DNA from 2 places in the Bradyrhizobium sp. B039 genome. Region 2 is predicted to be linked to the other one. Evidence: predicted binding sites of a transcription regulator. Region 2 holds the regulator's gene; the other holds the start of a gene.
What was found. Region 2 encodes PhoB, which activates phosphate uptake and scavenging genes when phosphate is short. Its sites were predicted from a motif close to TGTCATNNANCTGTCAT; they were not measured.

Region 1: phnC (phosphonate ABC transporter ATP-binding protein) is a predicted target of PhoB. The motif match lies at 8,972-8,988, and genes of this name have one in related genera.

Annotation. Positions count from the first base shown of each region.
Region 1 is NZ_CP152416.1:978,318-992,771, forward strand. Features, by position in the region: gene AAFG50_RS04560 (enoyl-CoA hydratase) at 1-631, shown strand, start outside; gene AAFG50_RS04565 (methyl-accepting chemotaxis protein) at 755-2,836, shown strand; gene AAFG50_RS04570 (dihydrodipicolinate synthase family protein) at 2,961-3,902, shown strand; gene AAFG50_RS04575 (selenium-binding protein SBP56-related protein) at 4,278-5,678, shown strand; gene AAFG50_RS04580 (hypothetical protein) at 5,762-6,355, shown strand; gene AAFG50_RS04585 (DUF1045 domain-containing protein) at 6,359-7,057, opposite strand; gene AAFG50_RS04590 (alpha-D-ribose 1-methylphosphonate 5-triphosphate diphosphatase) at 7,076-8,269, opposite strand; gene AAFG50_RS04595 (chloramphenicol acetyltransferase) at 8,266-8,925, opposite strand; gene phnC (phosphonate ABC transporter ATP-binding protein) at 9,099-9,908, shown strand; gene phnD (phosphonate ABC transporter substrate-binding protein) at 9,973-10,908, shown strand; gene phnE (phosphonate ABC transporter, permease protein PhnE) at 10,984-11,868, shown strand; gene phnE (phosphonate ABC transporter, permease protein PhnE) at 11,865-12,713, shown strand; gene AAFG50_RS04620 (winged helix-turn-helix domain-containing protein) at 12,776-14,335, opposite strand.
Region 2 is NZ_CP152416.1:8,460,775-8,475,228, reverse strand. Features, by position in the region: gene AAFG50_RS40030 (TetR/AcrR family transcriptional regulator) at 1-424, shown strand, start outside; gene AAFG50_RS40025 (haloalkane dehalogenase) at 421-1,353, shown strand; gene AAFG50_RS40020 (SelT/SelW/SelH family protein) at 1,364-1,591, shown strand; gene AAFG50_RS40015 (GNAT family N-acetyltransferase) at 1,609-2,040, shown strand; gene AAFG50_RS40010 (lysylphosphatidylglycerol synthase domain-containing protein) at 2,463-3,518, shown strand; gene AAFG50_RS40005 (ATP-binding protein) at 3,592-4,890, shown strand; gene pstS (phosphate ABC transporter substrate-binding protein PstS) at 5,035-6,048, shown strand; gene pstC (phosphate ABC transporter permease subunit PstC) at 6,178-7,167, shown strand; gene pstA (phosphate ABC transporter permease PstA) at 7,172-8,017, shown strand; gene pstB (phosphate ABC transporter ATP-binding protein PstB) at 8,014-8,835, shown strand; gene phoU (phosphate signaling complex protein PhoU) at 8,847-9,563, shown strand; gene phoB (phosphate regulon transcriptional regulator PhoB) at 9,586-10,293, shown strand; gene AAFG50_RS39970 (GcrA family cell cycle regulator) at 10,527-11,036, opposite strand; gene AAFG50_RS39965 (aspartate aminotransferase family protein) at 11,491-12,699, shown strand; gene argF (ornithine carbamoyltransferase) at 12,699-13,622, shown strand; gene AAFG50_RS39955 (Hsp33 family molecular chaperone) at 13,781-14,454, shown strand, end outside.

The sequences.
Region 1 (14,454 bases), 1.5 Mb from region 2:
CGCTCGCGTGATCCTGATCCGCGGCGAGGGCGACATGTTCACCGCCGGCAACGACGTCGGCGAGTTCGCGGCCGTTGCGAGCGGAAAGTCGGAAGGCAGCCGCAACGTCATACGCTTCATCCAGTCGCTGGCGCGCTGCACGCGGCCGCTGGTTGCGGCCGTGCAGGGCCGCGCCGTCGGCGTCGGCACCACGATGCTGCTGCATTGCGATCTCGTCGTGCTCGCCGACAACGCCCAATTGTCCACGCCCTTCGTCAGCCTCGCGCTGGTGCCGGAAGCCGCCTCCAGCCTGCTGATGCCGGCACGCATCGGCTATGCCCGCGCCTACGAGATGTTTGCGCTGGGTGAGACGGTGCCGGCGAAGGCTGCGCTCGAATGGGGACTCGCCAACCGCGTTGTGCCGCTCGACAAGCTCGACGCCGAGACCCTCGCGCTGGCGCAGCGTCTCGCCCGCCAGCCGGCCGGCGCGCTCACCGCCACCAAGAAGCTGATGCGTAACGGCGAGGCGCTGGTCGCGCAGATGCAGGCGGAGGGCGAGCAGTTCGCGCAGCGCCTGCGCACCGCGGAGGCGCGTGAGGCGTTCACGGCGTTTGCCGAGCGCCGGGCGCCCGATTTTACGAAAGTCGCGTAAGGAGCGGCGGGCCGCCCGAACGGGTGCAGGCGGAGCCGGCTCAAATCGACTAAAACCTTAACGAAACATTGGCAGGTTGCGATGCAAGGTGGCCACTCGTTGAAGAGTAGGCCCCTTGACCTCATGGCAATGTTTAAGAAATCGGTAAGCTCGCTTCTTCTGACCTTGATGGCCCTGCTTGCGGCCGGCGCGCTGGCCAGCACGGCGATCCAGATGGTCGGGGCCTTCGGCCGTTACAGCGACAGTCTCGAAACCGCGCGGCTTGCCGCCGCCGACAAGACCATCTTCCACGGCGTGCTGTCGCTGCGCAACAATCGCGGCGACGCCCAGAGCGCACTGCTCGGCGAGGACGAGCCGCGCGCCAAGTTGGGAGCCGCCGAGAAGGCCGAGCAGGCCGGCTATGAATCCATCGCTTCGGCGCTCTCCACGATCGAATTCGACCGGCGCGACGAGCTCGCGAATACGCTGAAGCAGCGCTGGAACGAAGCCGCGCCGCAGTTCGAGTTGTTCTACGACGAAGCCAAGCGTCCGCGGGCCGAGCGCAAGATGGAGCGTACCAATGTCTGGTACGATGCCGTCACCAAGGTCATCGACACCGCGAACCTCGCCTCCACCGCGGTGTCAAACCGCGCCTGGATGAACGATCCCTACATCGCCCGCATGATTCAGGTTCGCCGCTTTGCCTGGCAGGTGCGCGACCGTTATGGGGTCCATTGTTCGTCGCTTCGCTCGAACGTCAACAGCAGCAAGCCGCTCGACGACGTTCAGAAGCGGTCGGTGGCGCAATGGGATGGCACGATCGCCTCTGGCTGGGCGGGGATGGCCGAGTTGCTGGCTGCGCCCGAGGTGACGGCGGAGCTGGTTACGGCAGCGTCGGACGCGAAGGCCAAGACCGATGGCGTCCTGAAGCAGATCGGAGAGCTCACCAGGAATTTTGACGGCAGCGGCAAGCCCGCGATGCCCGCCTCGGAATGGAATGCGCTGTGCCAGTCGCCGTTCGCGTCGATCGTCGCAGTCGCGAACAAGGCGCTGGACCAGTCGATCGCGCGCGCCGAGGCCGTTCAGGCCAAGGCCCTCACCAATCTCGTCGTGCAGTCGCTCGCCTTCCTTGTGGCGCTCGCGGTGACCTTGGCCGGCGTCTATGTGGTGCGTACGCGCCTCATGCGTCCAGTGCGCGCCATTCTGGATGCCATCGCCCGCATCGGCGCGCGAGATTATGCGACACCGGTTCCGCAATCCCGGTATCCCGACGAGTTCGGCACCATGGCGGCTGCGCTCGAGAGCCTGCGCGAGAGCGCCGCGACCGCGGAGCGTCTCGGTCAGGAACGCGAATCGCAGCAGGCGCTCCAGCTTGCCCGCTCCGGCACCGTCGATGCCGCCTGCCGCAGCTTCGACGACACCGTGCAGGCCGTCATCCACGGCGTTGCCGCGTCGGCGCGGGAGCTCGATGCGACGGCGACCGATGTGCGTACGCTGGTCTCGGAATCCAGCAGCCAGACCGCGGCGGTCGCCTCCTCTGCCGAGCAGGCCACCAACAACCTCGAGACCATCGCCGCCGCGACCGAGGAGCTCTCGGCCTCCGTCGGCGAGATTTCGGCGCAGGTGCAGTCGAGCGCGCGCGAGGCCCGCGAGGCCGTGTCGCAGGCCGAGCGGACCAACGCCACGGTCGAAATCCTCGACCAGACCGCAAGCCGCATCGGCGAGGTCGTGAAGATGATCAACGCCATTGCCGGCCAGACCAATTTGCTTGCGCTGAACGCCACCATCGAGGCCGCACGCGCGGGCGAGGCCGGCCGCGGCTTTGCCGTGGTCGCCGGCGAGGTCAAGAGTCTCGCCGCGCAGACCGCGACGGCCACCGAAGAGATCTCCCGCCAGGTCGAGGAGATCCAGGGCGCGACCGGTCAGGCGGTAACCGCCATCCGTTCCATCGGCGGCGCCATCAGCGGCATCGACGAGAAGATGACCGCGATTGCGGCCGCCGTCGAACAGCAGCGGGCGGCCACGACCGAGATCTCGCGCAACTTCCAGCAGGCCGCGCAAGGCACCCGTGAGGTGACCGACACCATCGGCAGCGTCGCCAAGCTCAATCAGGAAACCGGCAACGCCGGCACGGTGCTGTCGGAATCCGTGAAGAAGATGTCGGCAGACGCCGATCGCCTCCGCGTCGCGGTCGAAGGTTTCCTCGGCGCGGTGAAGACCGCTTAACTTTCACATCCCTGTTCCAACGGAACGCGGATCGGCATTGCCGCCGATCCGCGCCCCGAGTACATCTGTCGTGCCGCGCGAGTGCGGCGTTAGATGTGCAGGAATATCAGGGATGGAGAGTTCGATGCCGGTTACGCCCCACCACAAGGCCCAGCGCCCCTATCGCGGCGTGTTCCCGGTCGCGCCCACCATCTTCGACGAGCGCGGCGAGCTCGACCTCGAGGGCCAGCGCCGCTGCATCGATTTCATGATCGATGCAGGCTCGAATGGCCTCTGCATCCTCGCCAATTTCTCCGAGCAGTTCGTGCTCACCGACGCCGAGCGCGAAACCGTGATGCATGCGGTGCTGGAGCATGTCGCGGGCCGGGTTCCCGTCATCGTCACCACGACCCATTTCAGCTCGGCCGTCTGTGCGGCGCGCAGCAAGCAGGCCGAAGCGGCCGGTGCCGCCATGGTGATGGTCATGCCGCCCTATCACGGCGCGACGTTTCGCGTGCCGGAGAAGGGCATCGTCGAATTCTTCAAGGTGCTCTCCGGCGCGATCAATATTCCCATCATGATCCAGGACGCGCCGGTGGCCGGCACGCCGCTGTCGGTCGAGCTGCTCGCCCGGCTGTCGCGCGACTTCGCCAACATCCGCTATTTCAAGATCGAGGTGCCGGGCGCCGCCGCAAAGCTCCGCAGCCTGATCGAGGCGGGCGGCAAGGATATCGAAGGCCCGTGGGACGGCGAGGAGGCGATCACGCTGCTCGCCGATCTTGACGCCGGCGCCACCGGCGCCATGACCGGCGGCGGCTATCCCGACGGCATCCGCCAGATCATCGATCCCTATTTCGCCGGCAAGCGCGAGGAAGCGAAAGCCGCCTATGAGCGCTGGCTGCCGCTGATCAACTACGAGAACCGCCAATGCGGCCTGATCGCCTGCAAGGCCATGATGCAGGCCGGCGGCGTGATCAAATCGGACGCCGTGCGCCATCCGCTCCAGCCGCTGCATCCCGCGACGCGCGCGGGGCTGCTGGAGCTGGCGAAGGAGCGGGATGCCCTGGCGCTGCGGTGGGGGAAGTAGCGGCCAATTCCCCAGTCGTCGTCCCGGCGAAGGCCGGGACCCATACCGCGTGATCTATCGGTGAACGCAGGTGTTGGTACCGCGGGAAGACTTTTACTACTAGCCTTCGCCAAACCCCTCCCTGGGGGTATGGGTCCCGGCCTTCGCCGGGACGACACCGAGTGTGAGGGGCCCTGGCCTGATCCCGCCGGCTTCCATTTGGCGGAAGGCGTCGAATTGGCGCGGCTCGGGCCGTTTCCCGCAGCCCGGCGATGACATATTGTAGGCTCGCCAACGAAGCCCGCGGAGCAGCTCAAGACATCGCGCACCAGTTCTTCAATATGCCGCTGTCCCGAGCCAGGTTGGCGCGAACCGACAGAACAGGGAGGCAGTGCCATGACGATGAGGCCGGATCCCACCTTTCACGCATCGCCCAAGCTTGCGATGGAAGCACCTGCGGAGAACTTTGCCTATACGTTGCTGCTCAGTCCGGATTTCTCAAAGCCGGATGCTCTTGCGGTCATCGACGTCAACCCGGGATCGCCGACCTATGGCCAGATCGTCCACACCGTGACGATGCCCAACAAAGGCGACGAGTTTCATCACTTCGGCTGGAATGCCTGCTCTTCCGCCTTGTCGCCGCTCGCCGGACACGCCTTCATCGAGCGGCGCTATCTCATCATCCCCGGGCTGCGCTCGTCGCGGATCTACATCATCGATACCAAGCCCGATCCGACCAAAGCCAAGATCCACAAGATCATCGAACCAGAGGAAGTCTTCAAGAAGACCGGCTACTCGCGCCCGCACACCATCCATTGCGGGCCGGACGGCATCTATGTCAGCACGCTGGGCGGCGGCGGCAAGGACGGCACCAACGGACCTCCGGGCGTCTTCATCATGGATTGCGAGACGTTCGAGGTCCTTGGACGATGGGAGATCGACCGCGGCCCGCAAACGCTGCATTATGATTTCTGGTGGAATCTGCCGCGCGACTACATGGTGACGAGCGAATGGGCGTTGCCGCCGCAGTTCGAGAACGGGATCGTTCCGGAAGATCTGCTGTCGAACAAATATGGCCATCGTCTCCACTTCTGGGACCTTCGCGCCCGGCGCAATGTGCAAACCATCGACCTCGGCGCCAATCATCAGATGGCGCTGGAGGTGCGGCCCGCGCACGATCCGGTTCGCGAATACGGCTTCGTTGGCGTTGTGGTCGACACCACCAACCTCGAAGCATCGATCTGGACCTGGTGGCGCGAAGGCGGAAAATTCCATGCCGAGAAGACGGCGACGATCCCTCCCGAACCCGCGCCAAAGGAGAAGCTCCCGCCGCTGCTGCAGGGATTTGGCGCCGTGCCGCCGCTGGTGACCGACATCGACCTGTCGATGGATGACCGGTTCCTCTATGTCTCGTGCTGGGGCACGGGTGAAATGCGCCAGTACGATGTGAGTGATCCGCGAAAGCCGAAGCTTGCGGGCTCGGTCCACATCGGCGGCATCGCGCGCCGCACCCCCCATCCGAACGGCAAGGCATTTGCGGCCGGTCCGCAGATGGTCGAGATCAGCCGCGACGGCAGGCGCGTGTACTGGACCAATTCGCTCTATTCCACCTGGGACGATCAGTTCTATCCCGACGGGGTTCCGGGCGTGGAAGTCATGGCCAATGTCGGCGGCAACGGCGGCCTCGAGCTCGACAAGGACTATTTCGTGAGCTTCCCCGACGGATATCGTGCGCACCAGATCAGGCTCGAGGGCGGCGATTGTTCGACGGATTCCTTTTGCTACCCGTCGGTCTAGATGGGGCGCACGCGAGCCCGGCGCTTGGCTGGCTTTGGCTCGCTCTTGTTGCGAGCGGTCTCTACCACGGGGTCAACCCGGGAATGGGATGGCCGCTCGCTGTTTCGGCCGGGCTCATGGACAAGAACCCACGCGCGCTGTTCCGTGCGTTGTGGGCCCTGGCGGCCGGACATCTCCTGGCAACACTTTTCGTGCTGCTGCCATTCGCGTTCCTGCTCGTGCTGGCCGAGTGGCAGCGTTCGATCCAGATCAGTGCGAGCCTTCTCGTCATCGGCTTCGGTGTCTATCGGCTGATCGAGCGGCGCCATCCCCGCGCGCTGGCACGAATTCCGCCAACGCAATTGGCGCTCTGGTCATTCGCCGTTGCCATTGCCCACGGCGCGGCCTTGATGCTCGTGCCGATCTATCTCGGGCTCTGCCAGGCCCTCGAGCTCGATGCCGGCCATGAGGCGGCGGGCGCGCTGATGAAGGCAAGTCTCGGGATGGCGGTGTTGGTGTCCCTGGTGCACGTTGCCGCCATGGTCAGCGCCGGCGGATCTCTGGCGTGGCTGGTCTACCGCTATCTGGGATTGAAGTTCGTCTCGCGCAGCTGGTTCAATCTGGATGCAGTCTGGGCGACCAGCCTCGTTCTGGTTGGCGCGGTGGCGCTCGCCTTCAATCTTGCGAGCTGGCGCTGAGGTCTATCGCGCCAAAGCCCACTCGCCGATGATGCGGAAGCGCGCCTTGGTCTCGGCCTGCCTGAACAGGGCGAGGCGGTCGATCGCCAGCGTGTCGAGACGAAGCGACGCGAACCGCGTCCGCAACATCTCCAGGATCGGTCCGCGGCGCTCTGCATCCAGCCGCCCAGTCAGGGTCATGTGGAAGCGAAATTCTTCCATGACGTAGGGGTAACCCCAGCGGTCGAGATAATCGCGCTGCCGCTCGGTGAGTTTGTCGGGCTTCCGGCGTGCGCGGTCTTCCGCGGTGAGAGCGGCGCGGAAGGAATCGAACTCGCGCGCGCAATCGGCGGCGAGCTGCTGGAGCGCATCGACCGGCTCGGCCGGGATGACGGCGATGAAGCCGCTGATGGTGTCGACGATCGGGCGGATGGCCGGGATCGGCCGCGCCGTTTCGGCGAATGTCGCGCAGGCTGCCATAAGCTCCGCCTCGGTGCTGCCGGGCGTCAGCGCCATCGGCGCCTTCAGCGTGGCGTGGAAGCCGTATTTGCGGGGATCGGCAGAGACGTCACGCCAGTCCGGTGCAACGTGCAGCGCCTCGGGCGGAAACGGCACCTCGTCGCCGGTGTAGGCATCGTAGCCGAGCAGCTTGGCGCCGAAGCGGGTCAGCGCGCTGTCGGCGCCGGCGGCAAAATAGATCGCGTAGCGGGGAAAACCTGTCATCGCCTCAGCATAGCCAATTTATGCCGCGACGACAGCCTCGCGCGGCGCCGCCGCCGCGCTGAGCAGTCGCGTCGCATCGGTGAGATGCACGAGCTTTCCGCCCGATATCACCGCGACGAGCCGCGGCCGCAGCGGCACGGTGTCGTCGACGAGGAGGATGTCGGCGCGGCGTCCTTCGGCGAGGATGCCGCGGTCGGCAAGGCCGGTCGCGCGCGCAGGCTCCGCGGAGACCAGGCTCCAGGCCTCCGTCAGCGGCAACACGCCATCGGCGGCGAGGCGGAACGCGGCGAGCAGTTGCGCGGGATAGTAATAGTCCGACGCCAGCACCGAGCAGAGCCCCTTTGCGATCATGTCGGATGCCCGGGTCCAGCCGGTGTGGCTGCCGCCGCGCACGACGTTCGGCGCGCCGTACACGATGGCATCTCCGTGGCTCGCCGCCGCCCGCGCCGTCTCCTCGTTGATCGGAAACTCGGCGATGTCAGCGCCGAGCTCACGAAATTCCCGGCGCATCGCGGGTGTCGCATCGTCATGCGAGAGCATCCGCACGTCTGCCGCGCGGGCAGAAGCAGCGAGCCGCGACACGGAGGCCGGCACGTCGGCGGCGCGCGCGATCACGCGGTCGACCAGCCCGTCAAAATCCTCGCTGGACAAGCCAGTGCGCTCCACCATGCGGTCGCGCTTGCGCGGCTTGGCCATGTCGGCGACGGTGCCATCCATGTGGTCGTTGAAGGCGAACAGGTCGACGCGGCCCTCGGCGAGCCACTGGCTGATCTCGGCCTCGGCATCGAGATTGTAGGTCTCGTGCCGCAGATGGAAGCGGGTGTCGGCAGCGAATTGCGGACGCTGCCGCTCGATCGCCTCCATCAGGCCGCGCGCATTGTCGGCGCTGCGCAGGCCCGGTTCCCACGAGCAGGTCGTGGCGTGAAACACCGTGGTGATACCGTTGCTGATCGCCTGGCGGTCGCTGTCCGCGAGCGCGACGTCGATCGGGAAGTCCACGCCGGCGCGCGGCATCATCTGCCGCTCGAAGGCATCGCCATGCAGATCGACGATTCCCGGCAACACCAGCAGATTGCGCGCATCGATCGCGAGCCGAGCCCGGCCACGGGCGGCATCGACCCGTGCGATGTCCGTTCCGGCCACGCTGAGTGACGTCTCGACCAACTCGGTGCCGATCAGGGCCCGGCCGCCCTCAAGGAAAATGTCTGTCACGCGACCGCGCTTCGTTTGCTGGCAGGGGAGTGTGCCCGTGCTTCATACGTGGAGAGAAAATCTTCAATCCCGAGCCTGCGGAAATCGGGCAGGGCTTCACGCAATTTGTCGTGATCCCAGTCCCACCAGGCGAGCCGCGCAAGCCGTCCGGCGATCTCTTCCGAGAAGCGCCGCCTTACGATCCGCGCGGGATTGCCGGCGACGATGGTGTAGGCGGGCACGTCCTTGGTGACGATGGCGCCGGCCGCGATCACCGCGCCGGTGCCGATGTTGCGGCCGGGCAGCACGATCGCGCCATGGCCGATCCAGGCGTCGTGGCCGATATGGACGTGATGCTGGCGCCGCCAGTCGAAGAACTCCGTGTCGTCGCTCTCGCCGGGGAAGTAGGCGCTGGAACGATAGGTGAAGTGCGCCTGCGTCGCGCGATGCATCGGATGATTGCCGGGGTTGATACGCGTCATCGCCGCGATCGAGCAGAATTTCCCGATCGTGGTGTAGGTGATCTGCGAATCGTTCACGACATAGGAGTAATCGCCCATCGTCACTTCATGCAGGATCGTGCGCGCGCCGACCTCGGTATAGGCGCCGAGCCGGGTCTCGTGCAGCTTGGCCGAGGGATCGATGGTCGGTTGGACTGAAAGGGCTTTGCCGGCCATGTCGTATCCGAAGCGTGAGGGCGGGCGTTCCTCTTCGAGCGGCTCGATGACAATGTCATGACGCAGCGATGACAGGGGATGAGGTGTGTTGGATCGCCGCACCGCAACGTGCATGTCACACAAGTGTCAAGCGTCGGCGTTAGCGGTGGGTCCCAGCTACTCTGGAGCCCTGCATGCTGGTGGTTGAAGGTCTGACGTGCCGCTTTGGCGCAAAAGCCGCGGTGGACGACGCTTCGTTTCAAATTTCCCCCGGCGGATTCGTCGGCGTGATCGGACGATCCGGCGCCGGCAAGTCCACGCTGCTGCGGACCATCAACCGCCTGGTGACGCCGACGCAGGGCCGCATCCTGTTCGACGGCACCGACGTCACAGCGCTGCGCGGCAAGGAGCTGCGGCAGTGGCGGGCGCGCTCGGCGATGATCTTCCAGCAGTTCAACCTCGTCGGCCGGCTCGATGTTCTCACCAACGTCCTGATGGGGCGCCTCGCGACGATGCCGGCCTGGCGCTCGCTGTCGCAGACCTGGCCCGAACACGACAAGGCGCTGGCAATGTCCGCGCTCGAACAGTTCGATATCGCCGCGCTCGCCGCGCAGCGCGCCGACCAGCTCTCCGGCGGCCAGCAGCAGCGCGTCGCGATCGCCCGCGCGCTGGTGCAGCAGCCCGACATCATTCTCGCCGACGAGCCGATCGCTTCGCTCGACCCGCGCAACACCAAGATCGTGATGGATGCGCTGCTGCGCATCAACAAGCATTTCGGCATCACCGTGCTCTGCAACCTGCATTCGCTCGACTTGGCGCGCAGCTATTGCGACCGCCTGATCGGCATGGCGCAGGGCCGTGTGGTGTTCGACGGCGCACCGTCTGCGCTGACCGATCACGTCGCGCGCGAGCTCTACGATCTCGAAGCCACCGACGTCATGGGCGGCTCGCCCGTGCCGGCGCCCGAGGGCATTCCGGCGCTTGGAACGGCGGCCGCCGCCTGAGCCGCATCGCTTCTGTCGTTGCCAGTTTTTGCGTCAACCGACCCCAACCGATGAAGAGGGTATCATGATCACTCGCAGATTAGTTCTTGCCGGCGCCGCCGCGCTCGCATTCACGACTTCGGCCTCCGCCGACGACTGGAAAGCCAAATATCCCGAGCTGACCTTCGCGGTCATTCCCGCGGAAAACGCCTCGGGCGTGACCGAGCGCTGGGCGCCGTTCATGAGCTATCTCTCCAAGGAATTGGGCGTGAAGGTCACGCTGCGCATCGCCAATGACTACGCCGCCGTCATCGAAGGCCAGCGCGCCGGCAACATCCATATCGCCAGCTACGGCTCGGCCTCGTTCGCCCGCGCCCGCCTGACCGGCGTCAAGACCGACGCCTTTGCCAACGATATCAACGCCGACGGCTCGACCGGCTACTATTCGGTGTTCTTCGTCAAGGCGAGCAGCCCCTACAAGAGCATCGACCAGCTCAAGGGCAAGAATCTCGGCCTCGTCGACCCGAACTCGACGTCCGGCAACAACGTGCCACGCTTCGAGCTCGACAAGATGGGCATCGCGGACGCCGACACCTATTTCAGCAAGGTCGTCTTCACCGGCAGCCATGAGAATGCGATTCTGGCGCTGGCGCAGGGCACGGTCGATGTCGCGGCCAACCAGTGGACCAGCGACGACGATTCGACGCTGGCGCAGATGCTGACCAAGAGCATGCTGAAGAATGCCGACGGCTCGCCGATGAAGAAGGACGATTTCCGCATCATCCACAAGTCGGCGCCGATCATCAACGGCCCCTATGCCTACAACTCCGACCTGCCGGAAGAGGCGAAGGCGGCGATCGCGAAGGCGTTCTTCGACGCTCCGGCCAAGGACAAGGCGGCCTTCGATCGCCTCCAGGACGGCCAGAAGAAGGGTTTTCATCCCGCCACCACCAAGGATTGGGATGGCACGATCGAGCTGATCAAGTTCGTCGATGCACTGCGTAAGAAGAAGGCGTCCTGAGTTTCGGGACGAGCTACTCGAGCCGGGTCGATGGACCCGGCTCTTTCTCTTTGATCGGCCACCTTTCCTGAACAGATGACCCTCGCGGTTTCGATCCTGCCCGAGCAGCAACTGGCTGCGCTGAACACCGCTTACAATCAGGCGGTCGCGCGCAGGCGGCTCCGTCTCTTGCTCGGGGTTGTGGTGTTCGCCGCCGCGCTGCTTCTCGCCGCGATCGGCGCCGAAGTGAACCTGCGCACCTTCTTCACCTATTTCGGCAACTTCGTCAGCTATTTCGATCGCATCCTCACGCTCGACAACGGCCAGCGGGTCTGGACCGATGTCGGCGAGTGGCTTTGGGGCTGGCGCAAATGGTTGAAGATGCTCGGTGAGACGCTGCTGATCAGCTATGTCGGCACGCTGACCGGTGCGACCCTCGCCTTTGTCCTGAACTTCTTCGCGGCGGAAAACACCTCGCCCGCGCCCTGGCTGCGCTTTACGGTGCGGCGCCTGCTCGAATTCGCGCGCACCGTCCCGGGCATCGTCTTCGCGCTGATCTTTGTCATCGCCTTCGGGCTCGGGCCGATGGCTGGCGTGCTCGCGATCGCGATCCATTCCACCGGCGCGCTCGGAAAATTGTTCTCGGAGATCGTCGAGAATGCCGACATGAAGCCGGTCGAGGGCATCCGCTCCACCGGCGCGAGCTGGCTCTCCTGCATGCGCTTTGCCGTCGTGCCGCAGGTAACCGCGGGCTATGCCAGCTACGCGCTGTTGCGCTTCGAGATCAACGTCCGCGAAGCCTCGGTGATGGGCTTTGTCGGTGCCGGCGGCATCGGCCAGGAGCTCGTCGTCGCCATCCGCAAATTCTATTATTCGGACGTCAGCGCCATCCTGCTCACCATCATCATTACGGTCTTCATCATAGACATCACCACCGGCTGGCTGCGCGGCCGCCTGTTCGGCAAGGAGGCGCGGACGTGACGCGACCGCAAGAGGTTGACACGCGAGAGCTTCGCGCGCGCTACCCTGACGTGTTCGACCGGCCTGCCTCGGCGCGGCTCGCAATGCCGGCGATGATCGTCGCGGCGTTCGCGGTCCTGGTGTACGGCCTCGTCGATCTCGACTTCTCGCCGTCGCGCTTCGTCGCAGGCCTCAGCCAGCTCGGCTGGATCAGCCTGATGATGATCCCCCCCGATCCCGGCTCCTCGCTGCCGATCTATCTGAAGGCGCTCGGCGAGACGCTGTCGATCGCCCTACTCGGCACGACGCTCGCCGCATTGTTCGCGCTGCCAGTCAGCCTGCTCGCCGCCCGCAACGTGGTGCCGTCAAACATCCTGCGCTTCCCGATCCGCCGTTTCCTCGACTCGATCCGCGGCGTCGATACGCTGATCTGGGCGCTTGTTTGGATCAATGTCGTCGGCCTGGGCCCCTTCGCCGGCGTGCTCGCCATCGCCGTGTCCGATTTCGGCGCCTTCGGCAAGTTGTTCTCGGAGGCGATCGAGGGCGCCGACCAGAAGCAGGTCGAGGGCATCCGCGCCTCCGGCGGCAGCGCACTGCACGAGATCCGCTTCGGCCTGTTGCCGCAGGTCCTGCCCGTGATCGCCGGCCAGGTGCTCTATTTCATCGAGTCCAACACCCGCTCGGCCACCATCATCGGCATCGTCGGCGCCGGCGGCATCGGCCTCCAGCTCGCCGAGCAGATCCGTGTGCTGGAATGGCAGAAGGTGTCGTTCCTGATCCTGATGATCTTGGTCGCGGTCGCCGCGATCGATTTCATCTCGGGCAAGCTCCGTTTCGCGATCATCGGCCGGCGCGCGGTGGCTTAGGCTGTTCGCCTCCCTTCGCCCCTTGTGGGGGGAGGGCGCACTCTCGATGCTGCGCGAGATGTCTACTCCATCCCTGCGCGACGCAATCCTTCCAGATAATGCTCGCGGTCCTGCTCCAGCAGCATCGGCAGCTCGCTTGTGATCCAGGCGAGCGAGATGCCGGGCTGGGCGCGGCGCAAGCCTTCCAGCGCGGACGCGGCAAGGGCCGGATCACCCAACATGCCGGCGGCCGCCGTCAGCACGCGATGTGCGCCGACGAAATCGGCGCGCTGCCGCATCGATTCCCGCGCCATCTGCAAGCTTGCCTCGTAATTGCGGCCGATGAACTGGGCATAGGCGGCGACCCCGCAATAGATCGCCGCGAGCGGATCGCGCGGGCTCAGCCGCAGCGCGCGGCGCGCGGCGGCATCGCCGTCCTGCCATCGTCCCGCGTAGCACAGCGTCACGCCGTAGAAGGCGTGCGCCATCGCGAAATTCGGATTGAGCCTCAAGGTCAGCTCGAACTCCGCCAGCGCGTCGTCGAAGCGGCGGCGGAACAGGTAGGTATAGGCGAGGCCGTGATGGGCCCAGGCGTCCTCGCGATCGGCCTCCACCGCCGCAAGCGCCGCGCGTTCGGCGACCGGCACGGTCGCGGCCATGTCGGCCCAGCCCATATGCGCGCCGAAGATATGGCTGGTCGCGAGCAGGCCCAGCGCCTTGCCATAGGCGGGATCGATCGCGACGGCCTTCTCGAGCAGCCCTTGCGCGGCCGCATTGTCCTCGCGGGTGATGCGCCAGTAATGCGACAATGCGCGCATGACGAGGTCCCAGGCATCCAGGCTGCCCGGCGGCTTCTGCCCGGCGCGAAAGCTCTCGGCCGTATAGAGCTGCGGCTCGATCGCGGCGACGATCGCCTCGGTGATGTCGTCCTGCACGGCGAAGATGTCGGCAAGCTCGCGGTCGTAGCGTTCGGCCCAGAGATGGCTGCCGGTCGAGACGTCGTTGAGCTGGGCCGAGATGCGCACGCGCTCGCCGCTGCGCCGCACGCTGCCTTCGACCACGTAGCGCACGCCGAGCTCGCGCGCGACCTCGTGCATGTGCACGGCGCGGCCCTTGTAGACGAAGGAGGAGTTGCGCGCGACGACGAAGAACCAGCGCAGCTTCGACAGCGCGGTGATGATGTCCTCGCTGATGCCGTCGGAGAAATAGTCCTGCTCGCGGTCACCGCTCATATTGGTGAAGGGCAGCACGGCGATGGCGGGCCGGTCGGGCAGTGCGAGCGCCGCCTGCGGCGCTGGTATCCACCGGCCGGGTTCCGGCGCGGCCGCGGCGAGCTTGGTCTCGACGTCGCCGACGAAACGAAAACCCTTGCGCGCGATGGTTCGGATCAGCGCCTGGCTCGCGCCGTTGTCGCCGACCGCCTTGCGTGCCGCATTGATCCGGCTGGTCAGGGTGGATTCGGAGACGCTGCGCCCGTGCCAGATCTTGTCGATCAGCTCGTCCTTGCTGACCACCCGGTCGCGATTTTCCATGAGATGGACGACGAGGTCGAAAACCTGCGGTTCCACGGAAACGGGAACCTGCTCGCGGCTCAGCTCGCGCCGGTCGGTGTCCAGAAGGTGATCCCGGAACAGAAACTGCACGTCGAAAACTCAGACCTCACGACGACATCGGGGCAATGACAAAGCAAAACGGATTCCGGCCTAAGTCTGTGAGTCCACCGGGAGGCCGCTTGGTTCATCGCGATCGCAAGATGGCTGCC
Region 2 (14,454 bases):
GCTCGACCGCTACTTCGACGTCACCAGGGGGCTGGTCGCAGAAGCGCTTGAGGACACGACGCTGACGCCGCGCGCGCGCCTCAAGCGCTATCTCGACATCATCACCGGCCGGCTCGAGGCCGACGGTTATGGCCGTGGGTGTCTGATCGGCGATCTCAGCCTGGAGGCGACCGGCAGCAGCGAAATGCTGCGTACGCGCCTGACCGAGATTTTTGCCGAATGGCGCGTGCCGTTCGCGGCCTGCATCGCCGAGGCTCAGGCGCGCGGCGAGATCGCATCCGATTTCGAGCCCGGGGAGCTTGCCGACTTCCTGCTCGCGTCCTGGCAGGGCGCGATCCTGCGCATGAAGGTCGATCGCAATCCGAAAGCGCTCGAACGTTTCAAGACCATCGCATTTCAGACCGTGTTCAAGGAGCTGACATGAGCAAGCCAATCGAGATCGAGATTCGCAGAGCGCCCGTGCTGGGAAGCAGCATAGCTTACCGCGAGACGGGTGCGCAGGATGCGCCGGTCGCGCTGTTCCTGCACGGCAACCCAACCTCGTCGCACATCTGGCGCAACATCCTGCCGTTGGTGTCACCGGTCGCGCATTGCATTGCGCCCGATCTCATCGGCTTCGGCCAATCCGGTAAGCCTGACATCGCCTACCGCTTCTTCGACCATGTCCGCTATCTCGATGCGTTCATCGAACAGCGCGGCGTCACATCGGCCTATCTCGTCGCGCAGGACTGGGGCACGGCGCTCGCATTTCATCTCGCCGCGCGCCGGCCGGATTTCGTACGCGGATTAGCCTTCATGGAATTCATCCGCCCGATGCCGACCTGGCAGGATTTCCACCATACCGAGGTCGCGGAGGAGCAAGATCATGCCGAGGCGGCGAGGGCGGTCTTTCGCAAGTTCAGGACGCCGGGCGAGGGTGAGGCCATGATCCTCGAGGCGAATGCGTTCGTCGAGCGCGTTCTGCCCGGCGGAATCGTCCGCAAGCTCAGCGACGAAGAGATGGCGCCCTATCGCACGCCGTTCCCGACGCCTGAGAGCCGTCGCCCCGTTCTTGCGTTTCCCCGCGAACTGCCGATCGCAGGCGAGCCTGCCGATGTCTATGAGGCGCTCCAATCCGCCCATGCGGCGCTGGCCGCATCTTCCTATCCGAAACTGCTGTTCACGGGCGAACCGGGCGCGCTCGTCTCGCCGGAATTTGCCGAGCGGTTTGCGGCCTCGCTGACGCGTTGCGCGTCGATCCGGCTCGGCGCGGGATTGCACTATCTGCAGGAGGACCACGCTGACGCAATCGGCCGATCGGTGGCCGGCTGGATCGCCGGCATCGAAGCGGTGCGTCCGCAGCTCGCCGCGTGAGGAGGATGAGATGTCGGATGTGACGATCGTCTATTGCCGTCCCTGCGGCTACGAGAAGCGTGCGAAGGAAGCCGCCGCAGCGCTGCGCCGGCAACTGGCGCTGGAGGCGGATCTCGTGGCTGGCAAGGGCGGCGTCTTTCAGGTCAAGCTCGGCGACAGGATTGTCGCCAGCCGCAGCAAGGGCCATTTTCCCGGCACCGACGAAATCGTCGCAGCCGTCACCGCGGCGCGGCATTGATCCGGGGAGGCACGCAGATGCCGGTCGTCTGGAACGAAGATCCGGCGGCAATCGACTGGAACGAGCTTTCCGCGCTCTACCGCACCGCACCGCTCGGCAACAAGACACCAGCCGATCTCGCGCTCGTGTTCGGCAACAGCATGTTCTGTGCCTTCGCTTACGACCAAGGCCGGCTGGTTGGTGCCGGCCGAGCGCTGGCGGACGGCCGCGACTGCGCCTACCTCTGTGATGTCGCGGTGCGCCCGGACTGTCAGGGGCAAGGCCTCGGCCGCGAGATCATCGAGCGGCTGCTGGCGCGATGCCGCGGACATCGCAAAATCATCCTCTATGCGGTGCCTGGCAAAGAGGGCTTTTATGAGCGTCTCGGCTTCCGCCGGATGACGACGGCCATGGCGATTTTCGACGACCAGGCCAGTGCCTATCAGCGCGGCTATCTGACCGCCCCTTAAGCTACTGTTGCGCCGCACCTGTTTGGTGCATCGGAAAATCCGTCCAGAACGACCCCGTCGCCCCTCTTTCAACAGCCGGGCGCGGCCCATAGATTGACGTCGGCTTAAAACGTGACGGAACATTGCGCGGCCGAAATCATCAAAACTTCATGGCGTCTGCGCAGGATTGCCATGGAGATTCGCGTCAGCCTTGCCGCCGAAAGCGCCAAACCGTGCATCCAGAGCCCGCAACCCTGCCTAAAATATTGAAGGCACGTGATTTTGTTCGAATTGGCGAATTCCACTCCGCCCCAAAACGCGCTAGTGGAGGGTTAGGGGGCATGCGCGATGCCGGAGCCGGCGGCGAGGGTTCGTTGAGTGCCTGTGCGTCGTTTGCCTGTTCGCCGGCCGTCCTGGCCGCTGAAGCGTTGTTCGAGGTCTAGATGCTGGAAGCCATACGCAGGGCGATGACGTTTCTGCGCCAGAAGCAAGTCCTGCATAAGCTTGGAGTTGTGATCAGCGTCGCGGTCATCGGCATCGCTTGCTATGTGCTCTACCACATGCTGCGCGGCATCGACTTCAACGAGGTGATCGAGGCGATCAAGAGCACCGAGCCGAGCCAGATTGCGATGGCGGCACTGTTCGTGGCCGCGGGCTATTTCACCCTGACCTTCTACGACCTGTTCGCCGTGCGTGCGATCGGCCACGCCCATGTGCCTTACCGCATCAATGCGCTCGCCGCCTTCACCAGCTATTCGATCGGCCACAATGTCGGCGCCAGCGTCTTCACCGGCGGCGCGGTGCGCTACCGCATCTATTCGGCCTATGGGCTGAACGCGATCGATGTCGCAAAGATCTGCTTCCTCGCCGGCCTGACCTTCTGGCTCGGCAATGCCGCCGTGCTGGGCCTCGGCATCTCCTACCATCCGGAGGCGGCGGCCTCGATCGACCAGCTTCCGCCCTGGCTGAACCGGACGCTGGCGCTGATGATCATCGTGGGACTGGTCGGCTATGTGGTCTGGGTCTGGACCCAGCCGCGGGTGGTCGGCCGCGGGCCCTGGACCGTGGTGCTGCCAGGCGGACCGCTGACGCTGCTCCAGATCGCGATCGGCATCATCGATCTCGGATTCTGCGCGCTCGCGATGTACGTGCTGGTCCCGGACGAGCCCAATCTCGGATTCGTCGTGGTTGCCGTGATCTTCGTCTCGGCCACCCTGCTCGGCTTTGCCAGCCACTCGCCCGGCGGCCTCGGCGTGTTCGACGCCGCCATGCTGGTCGGCCTCTGGCAGATGGACCGGGAGGAACTCCTGGGCGGCATGCTCCTGTTCCGCGTCCTCTATTATCTGTCCCCCTTCGTCATATCTGTAATCTTGCTGACGTTTCGCGAAGTTATAATCGGCGCCCGATCGAAGCGTTTGCAGCAGGCGGCGCTCAAGCTCGACCCCGGCCCGGCGCGTGAAGCCGCCTATGTGAGAGAGCGCAGCGACGGCACCGCCTGACGGCGCCAAGCCTTTAGGACCAAGCCTTTAGGACGAAGCCGTTAGGACAAGCCCCTAGGAGAAGCCCGCCCCGATGGCGATTGACGCCCCATCTTCTCCCACCGCGCAGCCCTGGTCCGACCGGCTGCGGCACTCGACGATCATCCTGATCGCCGCGGCGCTGGCGCTGTCGGTCGTGGTCTCGCTCGGCGAATTGTCGGTGTTGCACGCCGTTGCCGTGTTCCTCTGCATCGCCGCTGCGGCGCTGATCCCCTGGCGACTGCACGACACCGCCGCCTCGCGCGACGATGTCAGGCGCATCAACCCGGTCGAGAGCGCCGCAGTGGCCGCGGTCGTCGCCGGCATGCCGGATCCGGCGGTGCTGCTCGACCGCGCCGGCCGCGTCATCCATCTCAATGCGGCTGCCGCCCAGCTTGCCCCGGCGCTGCGCAGGAACGAGCTCGCCCAGTTCGCGCTGCGCTCGCCGGAGATCATCACCGCGCTGCGCGAGTCGATCGCGACCACCGAGCCGCGGCGCGCGACCTATCTCGACCATGTCCCGGTCGATCGCTGGATGGAGCTGATCATCACGCCGGTGCCGGTGCCGACCACCTTCGGCGGCGCCGACAAATGCATGCTGATGACCTTCCACGACCAGACGCCGCTGCGCCGGGTCGAGGAGATGCGCGCCGACTTCGTTGCCAATGCCAGCCACGAGCTGCGCACGCCGCTCGCCGCGCTGTCCGGCTTCATCGACACGCTCCAGGGCCAGGCCAAGGACGACCCCAAGGCGCGCGAGCGCTTCCTCGGCATCATGCACAACCAGGCCACCCGCATGGCGCGCCTGATCGACGATCTGCTTTCGCTGTCGCGGGTCGAGCTGTCGGCCCATGTGCGCCCCGACACCCTGGTCGACCTGCTGCCGATCATCCGCCAGGTCGCCGACGGGCTCGAGCCGCTGGCGCGCGAGCGCCAGGTCGAGGTCGAGATCCATCTGCCGGAGCCGCCGGTGATGATCGCGGGCGACCGCGAGGAGCTGCTCCGCCTGTTCGAGAACCTGATCGAGAACGCGCTCAAATACGGCGCCTCGGGCGGACGCGTCATCGTGTCACTAACCTCAGGCGCCGCCACTGATGGAACTCAGGAAATCCGGGTCATGGTCCGGGATTTCGGCCCCGGTATCGCGCCCGAGCACCTGCCGCGGCTGACCGAGCGGTTCTACCGGGTCGATGTCGGCGACAGCCGCTTGCAGGGCGGGACCGGGCTCGGATTATCGCTGGTGAAACATATTCTTAACCGGCATCGCGGCCGGCTTTTGATCGAAAGCGTGCCCAAACAGGGCGCCACTTTCACCGCCTGTTTTCCCCAGGCCAGGGCTCCGGCGACGACATGAAACTCAAGCGATTTCAATTGCTTGTAGTTGTCATCCGACTGTCACGAAACCTTCGTAAAAGCACAGCCGACCGCTCCTAAAGGGGCGGCACGGGGAGCGCGATCGGGCGCGGATGGCGCTTCGCTCCCCTGTATGGAGACCAGCATGAATTTCCTCAAAACGATCGTCGCTGCCGGCTTGGTCGCCGCATCGACGACGGCAGCCTTTGCTGCCGATATCACCGGCGCCGGCGCGACGTTCCCGTTCCCGATCTATTCCAAGTGGGCTGACGCCTACAAGAAAGAGACCGGCAACGGTCTGAACTACCAGTCGATCGGCTCCGGCGGCGGCATCAAGCAGATCCAGGCCAAGACCGTGACCTTCGGCGCCAGCGACGCGCCGCTCAAGGCCGAGCAGCTCGAGAAGGACGGCCTCGTCCAGTGGCCGATGGTGATGGGTGCCATCGTTCCGGTCGTCAACATCGAGGGCGTGAAGCCGGGCGAGATGGTGTTCGACGGCGAGACGCTCGCCAGCATCTATCTCGGCAAGATCACCAAGTGGGACGATGCCGCGATCAAGAAGCTCAATCCGAGCCTGAAGCTGCCCTCGGAGGCGATCACCGTCGTCCGCCGCTCCGACGGTTCGGGCACCACCTTCAACTTCACCAACTACCTCTCCAAGGCCAGCGCGGACTGGAAGAGCAAGGTCGGCGAGGGCACGGCCGTCGAGTGGCCGGTCGGCGTCGGCGCCAAGGGCAACGAGGGCGTGTCCGGCAACATCGGCCAGACCAAGAACTCGATCGGTTACGTCGAGTACGCCTATGCCAAGCAGAACAAGCTGACCTACACCGGTCTCGTCAACAAGGCCGGCAAGCCGGTGCAGCCGACCGTCGAGGCCTTCCAGGCGGCCGCCTCGAACGCCGACTGGGCCAAGGCGCCCGGCTACTACGTCATCCTGACCGACCAGCCCGGCGAGAAGTCCTGGCCGATCACGGCGGCGACCTTCATCCTCATGCACAAGGATGCCACCGACAAGGCGGCCTCGCAGGAAGCCATCAAGTTCTTCCGCTGGGCCTTCAAGAACGGCGGCAAGGCGGCTGAGGAGCTCGACTACATCCCGATGCCCGAGGGCGTCGTGACCCTGATCGAGAAGACCTGGGCTGCCGAGATCAAGAGCTAAGCGCTGCTGTCCCGGCCTGGGTGCCGGGATCTCAAAAGACCTCCGCTCCGGATCGGCCCCGTGCCGCATCCGGAGCGCAAGACCAACAACAAGCGTATATAACGGGTACAGGGGATCGGCGTGGCAGAGATGGCCGTTCAGAGCGATGTAATCGACGACGCCGGACCGTACGATCGCGCCAAGGCCTTGAGCGCGTTCAAGCTCGGCGACGTCACCTTCTACTGGATCACGCGGCTCTCCGCGATCTCGGTGCTGCTGATCCTCGGCGGCATCATCGTTTCGCTGATCGTCGGCGCTTTCCCGGCGATCAAGGAATACGGCTTCTCCTTCCTGTGGACGCAGCGCTGGGCGCCGTCGGCGGATCCGCCCGTGCTCGGCGCGCTCGGGCCGATGTACGGCACGCTCGTCACCTCGTTCATCGCGATGCTGATTGCCATTCCCGTTGGCCTCGGCATTGCGATCTTCCTCACCGAGCTCTGTCCGCAATGGCTGCGCCGCCCGATCGGCATGGCGATCGAGCTGCTCGCCGGCATTCCCTCGATCATCTACGGCATGTGGGGCTTCTTCGTGCTGGGCCCGTTCCTGGCCAACACCTTCCAGCCCTTCATGATCAAGATCTTCGACGGCGTTCCTGTCTTGGGCGCGATCTTCGCGGGTCCCCCGTCCTATCTCAGCCTGTTCAACGCCGCGCTGATCCTCGCCATCATGGTGCTGCCCTTCATCACCTCGATCTCGGTCGACGTATTCAAGACGGTGCCGCCGGTGCTGAAGGAGGCCGCCTACGGCGTCGGCTGCACCACCTGGGAAGTCGTGCGCAGCGTGGTGATCCCCTACACCCGCGTCGGCGTCATCGGCGGCGTCATGCTGGCGCTGGGCCGCGCGCTCGGCGAGACCATGGCGGTGACGTTCATCATCGGCAACTCGTTCCGCATCTCCTCCTCGATCTTCGCGCCGGGCACCACGATCTCGGCGGCGATCGCATCCGAGTTCGCCGAGAGCGACGGCCTGCACCAGTCCGGCCTGATCCTGCTCGGCCTGCTGCTGTTCGTGCTGACGTTCTTCGTGCTCGCAGCGGCACGGCTGATGCTGATGCGGCTGGAAAAGAAGGCGGGGAACTAACGCCATGAACCCGATCTATTCACGCCGCCGCCGCAAGGACATCGTCGTTCGCGGACTCTGCATCGCCGCCGCCGCCTTCGGCGTCACCTGGCTTGCGCTGATCCTGATCACGCTGCTTTACAACGGCATCGCCGGTCTGAACCTCGAGATTTTCGTGGCAGATACGCCGCCGCCGGGCTCGACCGAAGGCGGCCTGCGCAACGCCATCGTCGGTTCGATCATCATGACCGTGCTCGGCGTCGGCATTGGCGCGCCGCTCGGCCTGTTCGCCGGCACCTATCTCGCCGAATACGGCCGCAACGACCGCCTGACCTCGGTGATCCGCTTCATCAACGACATCCTGCTCTCGGCGCCCTCGATCATCATCGGCCTGTTCATCTACGGCGCGGTGGTGGTGCCGATGCGCGGCTTCTCGGCGATCGCAGGCAGCCTCGCGCTCGCCGTCATCGTCATCCCGGTGGTGCTGCGCACGACCGAGGACATGCTGCTGCTGGTGCCGAACGCGCTGCGCGAGGCGGCGTCCGCGCTCGGCCTGCCGCGCTCGCTGGTGATCAAGCGGATCGCCTATCGTGCCGCCCGCTCCGGCCTCATCACCGGCGTGTTGCTAGCCACCGCCCGCGTCGCCGGCGAGACCGCGCCGCTGCTCTTCACCGCGCTGTCGAACCAGTTCTTCAGTCTTGGCCTGAACAAGACGATGGCGAACCTGCCGGTCACCATCAACAACTTCGTCCAGAGCCCCTACGCCTATTGGAAGCAGCTCGCCTGGAGCGGCGCGCTGCTGATCACGATTACCGTGCTTGCCCTGAATATTGGCGCACGCATCCTTGGCGCCGAGAGGACCGCAAAATGAGTGAGCTTTCCGTATCGATGAGCGCGGCCGGTGGGCTGCCCCAGGCGCCGCTGCTGCCGGAAGCGCCGGCCAAGGTGACGGTGCGCAACCTCAACTTCTATTACGGCGAGCACCACGCGCTGAAGAACATCAACCTGACGCTCGGCACCAACCGCGTCACCGCGTTCATCGGCCCGTCCGGCTGCGGCAAGTCGACCCTGCTGCGCATCTTCAACCGGATGTACGACCTCTATCCGGGGCAGCGCGCCACCGGCCAGCTCATGCTCGACCAGACCAACATCCTCGACGGCAAGCTCGACCTCAACCTGCTGCGCGCCCGCGTCGGCATGGTGTTCCAGAAGCCGACGCCGTTCCCGATGACGATCTACGAGAACATCGCCTTCGGCATCCGCCTCTACGAGAAGATCTCGAAGTCCGAGATGGACGACCGCGTCGAGAAGGCGCTGCGCGGCGGCGCGCTGTGGAACGAGGTCAAGGACAAGCTCAACGCCTCCGGCCTGTCGCTCTCCGGCGGCCAGCAGCAGCGCCTCTGCATCGCCCGCACCGTCGCGGTGCGGCCCGAGGTGATCCTGTTCGACGAGCCCTGCTCGGCGCTCGACCCGATCTCGACCGCCAAGGTCGAGGAGCTGATCCAGGAACTGTCCGAGAACTACACGATCGCGATCGTCACCCACAACATGCAGCAGGCGGCGCGCGTCTCCGACAAGACCGCGTTCATGTATCTCGGCGAGCTGATCGAGTTCGACGACACCAGCAAGATCTTCACGTCGCCGAGCGACCGGCGCACGCAGGATTACATCACCGGCCGGTTCGGCTGAGGAGACGGGACATGGGTTCTGAACATACCGCAAAGGCCTTCGACACCGACCTCCAGGAGCTCACCCGGCTCGTCGCCGAGATGGGCGGGATCGCCGAGCGCATGATCGTCGATTCCGTCGACGCGCTGATCCGCCGAGACGTCGCGCTCGGCCAGCGCGTCGTCGCCACCGACACCGAGCTCGACGCGCTGCAGAAGCGCATCGAGGAGCGCGCCGTGCTCACCATCGCCCGCCGCCAGCCGATGGCGGTCGATCTGCGCGAGATCGTCGGCGCCATGCGCGTTGCGACCGATCTCGAGCGCATCGGCGACCTTGCCAAGAACATGGGCAAGCGCGTCGCGGCGCTGGAGACGGATTTCCATCCGCTCAAGCTGTTCCGCGGCCTCGAGCACATGACCGACCTCGTGCAGCAGCAGGTCAAGTCGGTGCTGGACGCCTATGCCGCGCATGATCTGCCGGCGGCGATGGCGGTGTGGAAGGGCGACGAGGAAGTCGACGCCATCTGCACCTCGCTGTTCCGCGAGCTCCTCACCTACATGATGGAGGATCCGCGCAACATCTCGTTCTGCATCCATCTGATGTTCTGCGCCAAGAACATCGAGCGGATCGGCGACCACGCCACCAACATCGCCGAGACCGTGTTCTACATGATCGAGGGCCAGGCGATCACCGACAAGCGACCGAAGGGCGACATGACGACCTTCGCCACGACGGTCCCGAATACCTGAAGACTTAAGGAGCGACGACACCATGGGCGCACGCATTATGGTGGTTGAGGACGAGGAAGCTCTCACCGAGCTTCTCCGCTACAACCTCGAAGGCGACGGCTATGATGTGGAGACGGTGATGCGCGGCGACGACGCCGACACCCGCCTCAAGGAACACATCCCCGATCTGATCGTACTCGACTGGATGCTGCCGGGCCTGTCGGGCATCGAGCTGTGCCGCCGGCTGCGGACCCGGCCCGAGACCAAGCAGCTCCCGATCATCATGCTCACCGCGCGCGGCGAGGAGAGCGAGCGGGTGCGGGGTCTTGCGACCGGCGCCGACGACTACATCGTCAAGCCGTTCTCGGTGCCGGAGCTCTTGGCACGCGTGAAGGGCCTGCTGCGGCGCGCAAGCCCGGAGCGGCTCGCCACGGTGCTGGCCTATGGCGACATCGAGCTCGATCGCGACAAGCGCCGCGTCGCGCGCTCGGGCCGGCCGATCGACCTCGGCCCGACCGAATATCGCCTCTTGGAGTTCTTCCTGGAGCATCCCGGCCGCGTGTTCTCGCGCGAGCAGCTGCTCGACAGCGTCTGGGGCCGCGACATCTACATCGACGAGCGCACCGTCGACGTCCACATCGGCCGCCTGCGCAAGCTGCTCAATCTCGGCCGCGAGCAGGATCCCATCCGCACCGTCCGCGGCGCCGGCTACGCGCTGGATGATCGCTTTGCGAAGGCGGAGCAGACGTAAGCTAGGGGCGAGTTGGTTTGGCGAGCTGTCGCCACGATATCGGTGTCGTCCCGGCGAAGGCCGGGACCCATAACCCCAGGGCGCAATTGTTTGCGCGACAAGGGTAACTCCGTGTCCCCGTAACCACATCTGCTGGTGGTTATGGGTCCCGGCCTTCGCCGGGACGACATCGGAGTGTGTCGATCCGTCATCGCGTGACGGCGCCGTCTTTGCAATCAGCTAGAGCGACAAACTCACCGCGAGGGCTTCGCCGGTGCGCGCCGGCGATCCGCGGCGGGCTGATATGCCACGCGCGAGTGCTGCGCGCAGTAGGGCAGGCCCGACAGCGCCCTGCCGCCGCAGAAGAAGAAATCCGGGCTCGAGGGATCGCCGACCGGCCAGTGGCAGGTCGCCTCGTTCAGCTCCAGCAGCGACAGCCGCTGGCTCATCGGCACCACGTTGTCGTAGGTGACCGGTTCGGCCTCCACCTCGACCTCGAAGGCCTGCGCCAGCGCGGTGTTGCCGCGCGCAATGGGGCGGCTCACCCGCATCATGTGCTGCGCGGGGCGCGCCTTGCGCGGCCGCGGAGCCGCCGATGAGGGGCTCTTGGCGCGGCCGGATAGGCCGAGCCTGTGTACCTTGCCGATCACGGCATTGCGGGTCACGTTCCCGAGCTCGGCTGCGATCTGGCTGGCCGATAATCCGGCCTCCCAGAGCTTTTTCAACTGCTCGACGCGATCGTCGGACCAGGTCAAAACCGTCATTGCACCCTTTCCCTCGCCGTGCGGCTGCCATCCTGGCGCCTCGCGGCGAATGCCTAAGCCTCGAAAAACCCGTGCCGTCAGAATCCCTTAAGGCTCGCCGGGCGCGCCGATAACGCCCGAACGTCTACGCCGGTACATGAGGACTTAGAGGATCAGAAACACTGCACGAGATGTCGTATCTGACAAGCCAAACGCTACAATATGGCGTGACTCACGCGCAAGAGTCCGCCGACTCGCTTCCACATGTTCCGTGGCGAAAACCCCGCAATTTCGGCTCCGCAAGACTACGGATTCAGCGTTTCGCGAGGCTTTCGGGCGGCATTGACACCGGTTTCACCAGGCATAAGATAGTGTCACGTGCCGCCCTTAAAAGGCGGCACGTTTCGTTTTCCGGGCCGGTCAATGGTGCGCTGCGTGAGCGTGTTCAGGCCGTCCGCAACATCAAGTGATCGTCATGACTAACAGCGCAGCGCCGCATTTGCTTCCCGTTTTCGCCAGATCCGACCTCGGTTTCGAGCGCGGCGAAGGCTGCTGGCTGATTGCGACCAATGGCGATCGCTATCTCGATTTTACCTCGGGCGTCGCCGTGAACGCGCTCGGCCATGCCCATCCCGCGCTGGTCAAGGCGCTGCAGGAGCAGGCCACAAAACTCTGGCACATGTCGAACCTGTTCCAGAGTCCGGACGGCGAGAAGCTCGCTGCGCGCCTGTGCAATGAAAGCTTCGCGGACTTCGTGTTCTTCTGCAATTCCGGCGCCGAGGCGCTGGAAGGTGTGATCAAGCTGGTCCGCCATCATCACTTCTCCAAGGGGCATCCGGAACGTTACCGCATCATCACCTTCGAAGGCGCCTTCCATGGCCGCACGCTGGCGACGCTGGCTGCGACGGGATCTGCAAAATATCTCGAAGGTTTTGGTCCGCCGATGGATGGCTTCGACCAGGTCCCGCATGGCGACATCGAGGCCGTGAAGAAGGCAATCGGTCCGCAGACCGCCGGCATCCTGATCGAGCCGATTCAGGGCGAGGGCGGCGTGCGTTCCGCAACGCCTGCGTTCCTCAAGGCATTGCGCCAGCTTTGCGACGAGAAGGGCCTGCTGCTCGCCTTCGACGAGGTGCAGACCGGCATGGGCCGCACCGGCGATCTGTTCGCGCATCGGCGTACCGGCGTCACACCTGACGTGATGTCGCTGGCCAAGGCGCTCGGCGGCGGCTTCCCGATCGGTGCGATCCTGGCCACCGCGGACGCGGCGGCCGGCATGGGTCCCGGCTCGCACGGATCGACCTTCGGCGGCAATCCGCTCGCGATCTCGGCTGCGAATGCCGTGCTCGACGTCATGCTGAAGCCCGGCTTCTTCGATCACGTGCAGAAGATGTCGCTGCTGCTCAAGCAGAAGCTCGCCTCCGTGATCGACCGTCATGGCGATGTCGTCAGCGAGGTGCGCGGCGAGGGCCTCCTGATCGGCATCAAGGCCGTGGTGCCATCAGGCGATCTCGTCGCGGCGCTGCGCAACGAGAAGCTGCTCACGGTCGGCGCCGGCGACAATGTCGTGCGTTTCCTGCCGCCCTTGATCGTCACCGAAGCCGAGATTGAGGACAGCGTCGGGCGGCTCGAACGCGCCTGCGCCGCGATCTCGTCCAGTCAGACCAAGCGGGCGGCAAGCTGATGAGCAAGTCGCCGAAGCACTTCCTCGATATCAACGAGCTCCCGCTGTCGGAGCTCAAGAGCATGCTCGATGCCTCCTCCGCCATGAAGGCGAAGCAGAAGGCGCATCAGCCGGTGAGGCCGCTCGAAGGCAAGACGCTGGCGATGATCTTCGAGCGCCCGTCGACCCGTACGCGGGTGTCGTTCGACGTCGCCATGCGCCAGCTCGGCGGCGAGCCCATCATGCTCACCGGCGCCGAGATGCAACTCGGCCGCGGCGAGACCATCGCCGACACCGCGCGCGTGCTGTCGCGCTATGTCGACGCCATCATGATCCGTATCCTCAACCACGACGCCTTGCTCGAGCTTGCGGCCAACGCGACCGTGCCCGTCATCAACGGCCTGACGCGGCGCTCGCATCCCTGCCAGGTGATGGCCGACCTTCTGACCTATCAGGAGCACCGCGGCCCGATCGAGGGCCGGACGGTGGCCTGGACCGGCGATGACAACAACGTGCTGGCGTCCTGGGCGCATGCCGCGGAGCGCTTCAAGTTTCAGCTCAATGTCGCAACGCCTCCGGAGCTTGCGCCGAAGAAGGCGATGCGCGACTGGATCAAGGCTTCAGGCGCGCCGATCATGCTCGGCACCGATCCGGAAGCCGCCGTGCGCGGCGCCGATTGCGTCGTCACCGACACATGGGTGTCGATGGGCGACAAGGAGGGCGAGCACCGCCACAACGTGCTCAAGCCCTACCAGGTCAATGCCAAACTGATGTCGCTGGCCAAGCCCGACGCGCTGTTCATGCACTGCCTGCCCGCCCATCGCGGCGAGGAGGTCACCGACGAGGTGATCGACGGTCCGCAATCGGTCGTGTTCGACGAGGCCGAAAACCGCCTGCACGCGCAGAAGGGTATTCTGGCCTGGTGTTTTGACGCGGTGAAGTAAGTTTGGCGTAGGCTTGGCGGCCGCCTCACATGCAACTGTCGTCCTGGCGAACGCCAGGACGACGCGGAGGTTGCCGTCCTTGCATACGTCCATTCTGCATTGCCGGATGCAGCCGGAACCCCTTCCATTTCCCACCCACCGACCCCAGATAGACGGCCATGGATTCCCAATCCCCTGACATGAAAACCAGGCCGGAAGGCCCGGTTCGCGCACCATCAGCGGTTCCGATCGACGACGCCGCGCTGCCCTACGAGGTCGACGCGCTCGACGTGCGCGGCCGGCTGGTGCGGCTCGGTCCGGCGCTCGACGACATCCTGACCAAGCACGATTATCCCGCGCCCGTCGGCAAGCTGCTCGGCGAGGCCATCGTGCTGACGACGCTGCTCGGCTCGGCGCTGAAATTCGAGGGCCGCTTCATCCTCCAGGCCCAGACCGACGGCCCGGTGTCGTTCCTGGTGGTGGACTACAAGGCGCCGGACCAGCTTCGCGCCTATGCCCGCTTTGACGCCTCGCGCCTGGGCACGGCGAAGGATTCCGGCGCGCTGCTCGGCCGCGGCCATCTCGCCATGACCATCGACCAGGGCCCCGACATGAGCCGCTACCAGGGTCTGGTCGCGCTCGACGGCGGCAGCCTCGAAGACGCCGCCCACGAATATTTCCTGCGCTCCGAGCAGATCCCGACGCGCGTGCGTCTTGCGGTCGGCGAGGAGTGGCGCTCGAACGACGGCGGCAGGCATCGCTGGCGCGCCGGCGGCATGTTGATGCAGTTTCTGCCGAAGGCGCCGGAGCGCGCGCGGCAGGCGGACTTGCATCCCGGCGATGCGCCCGAGGG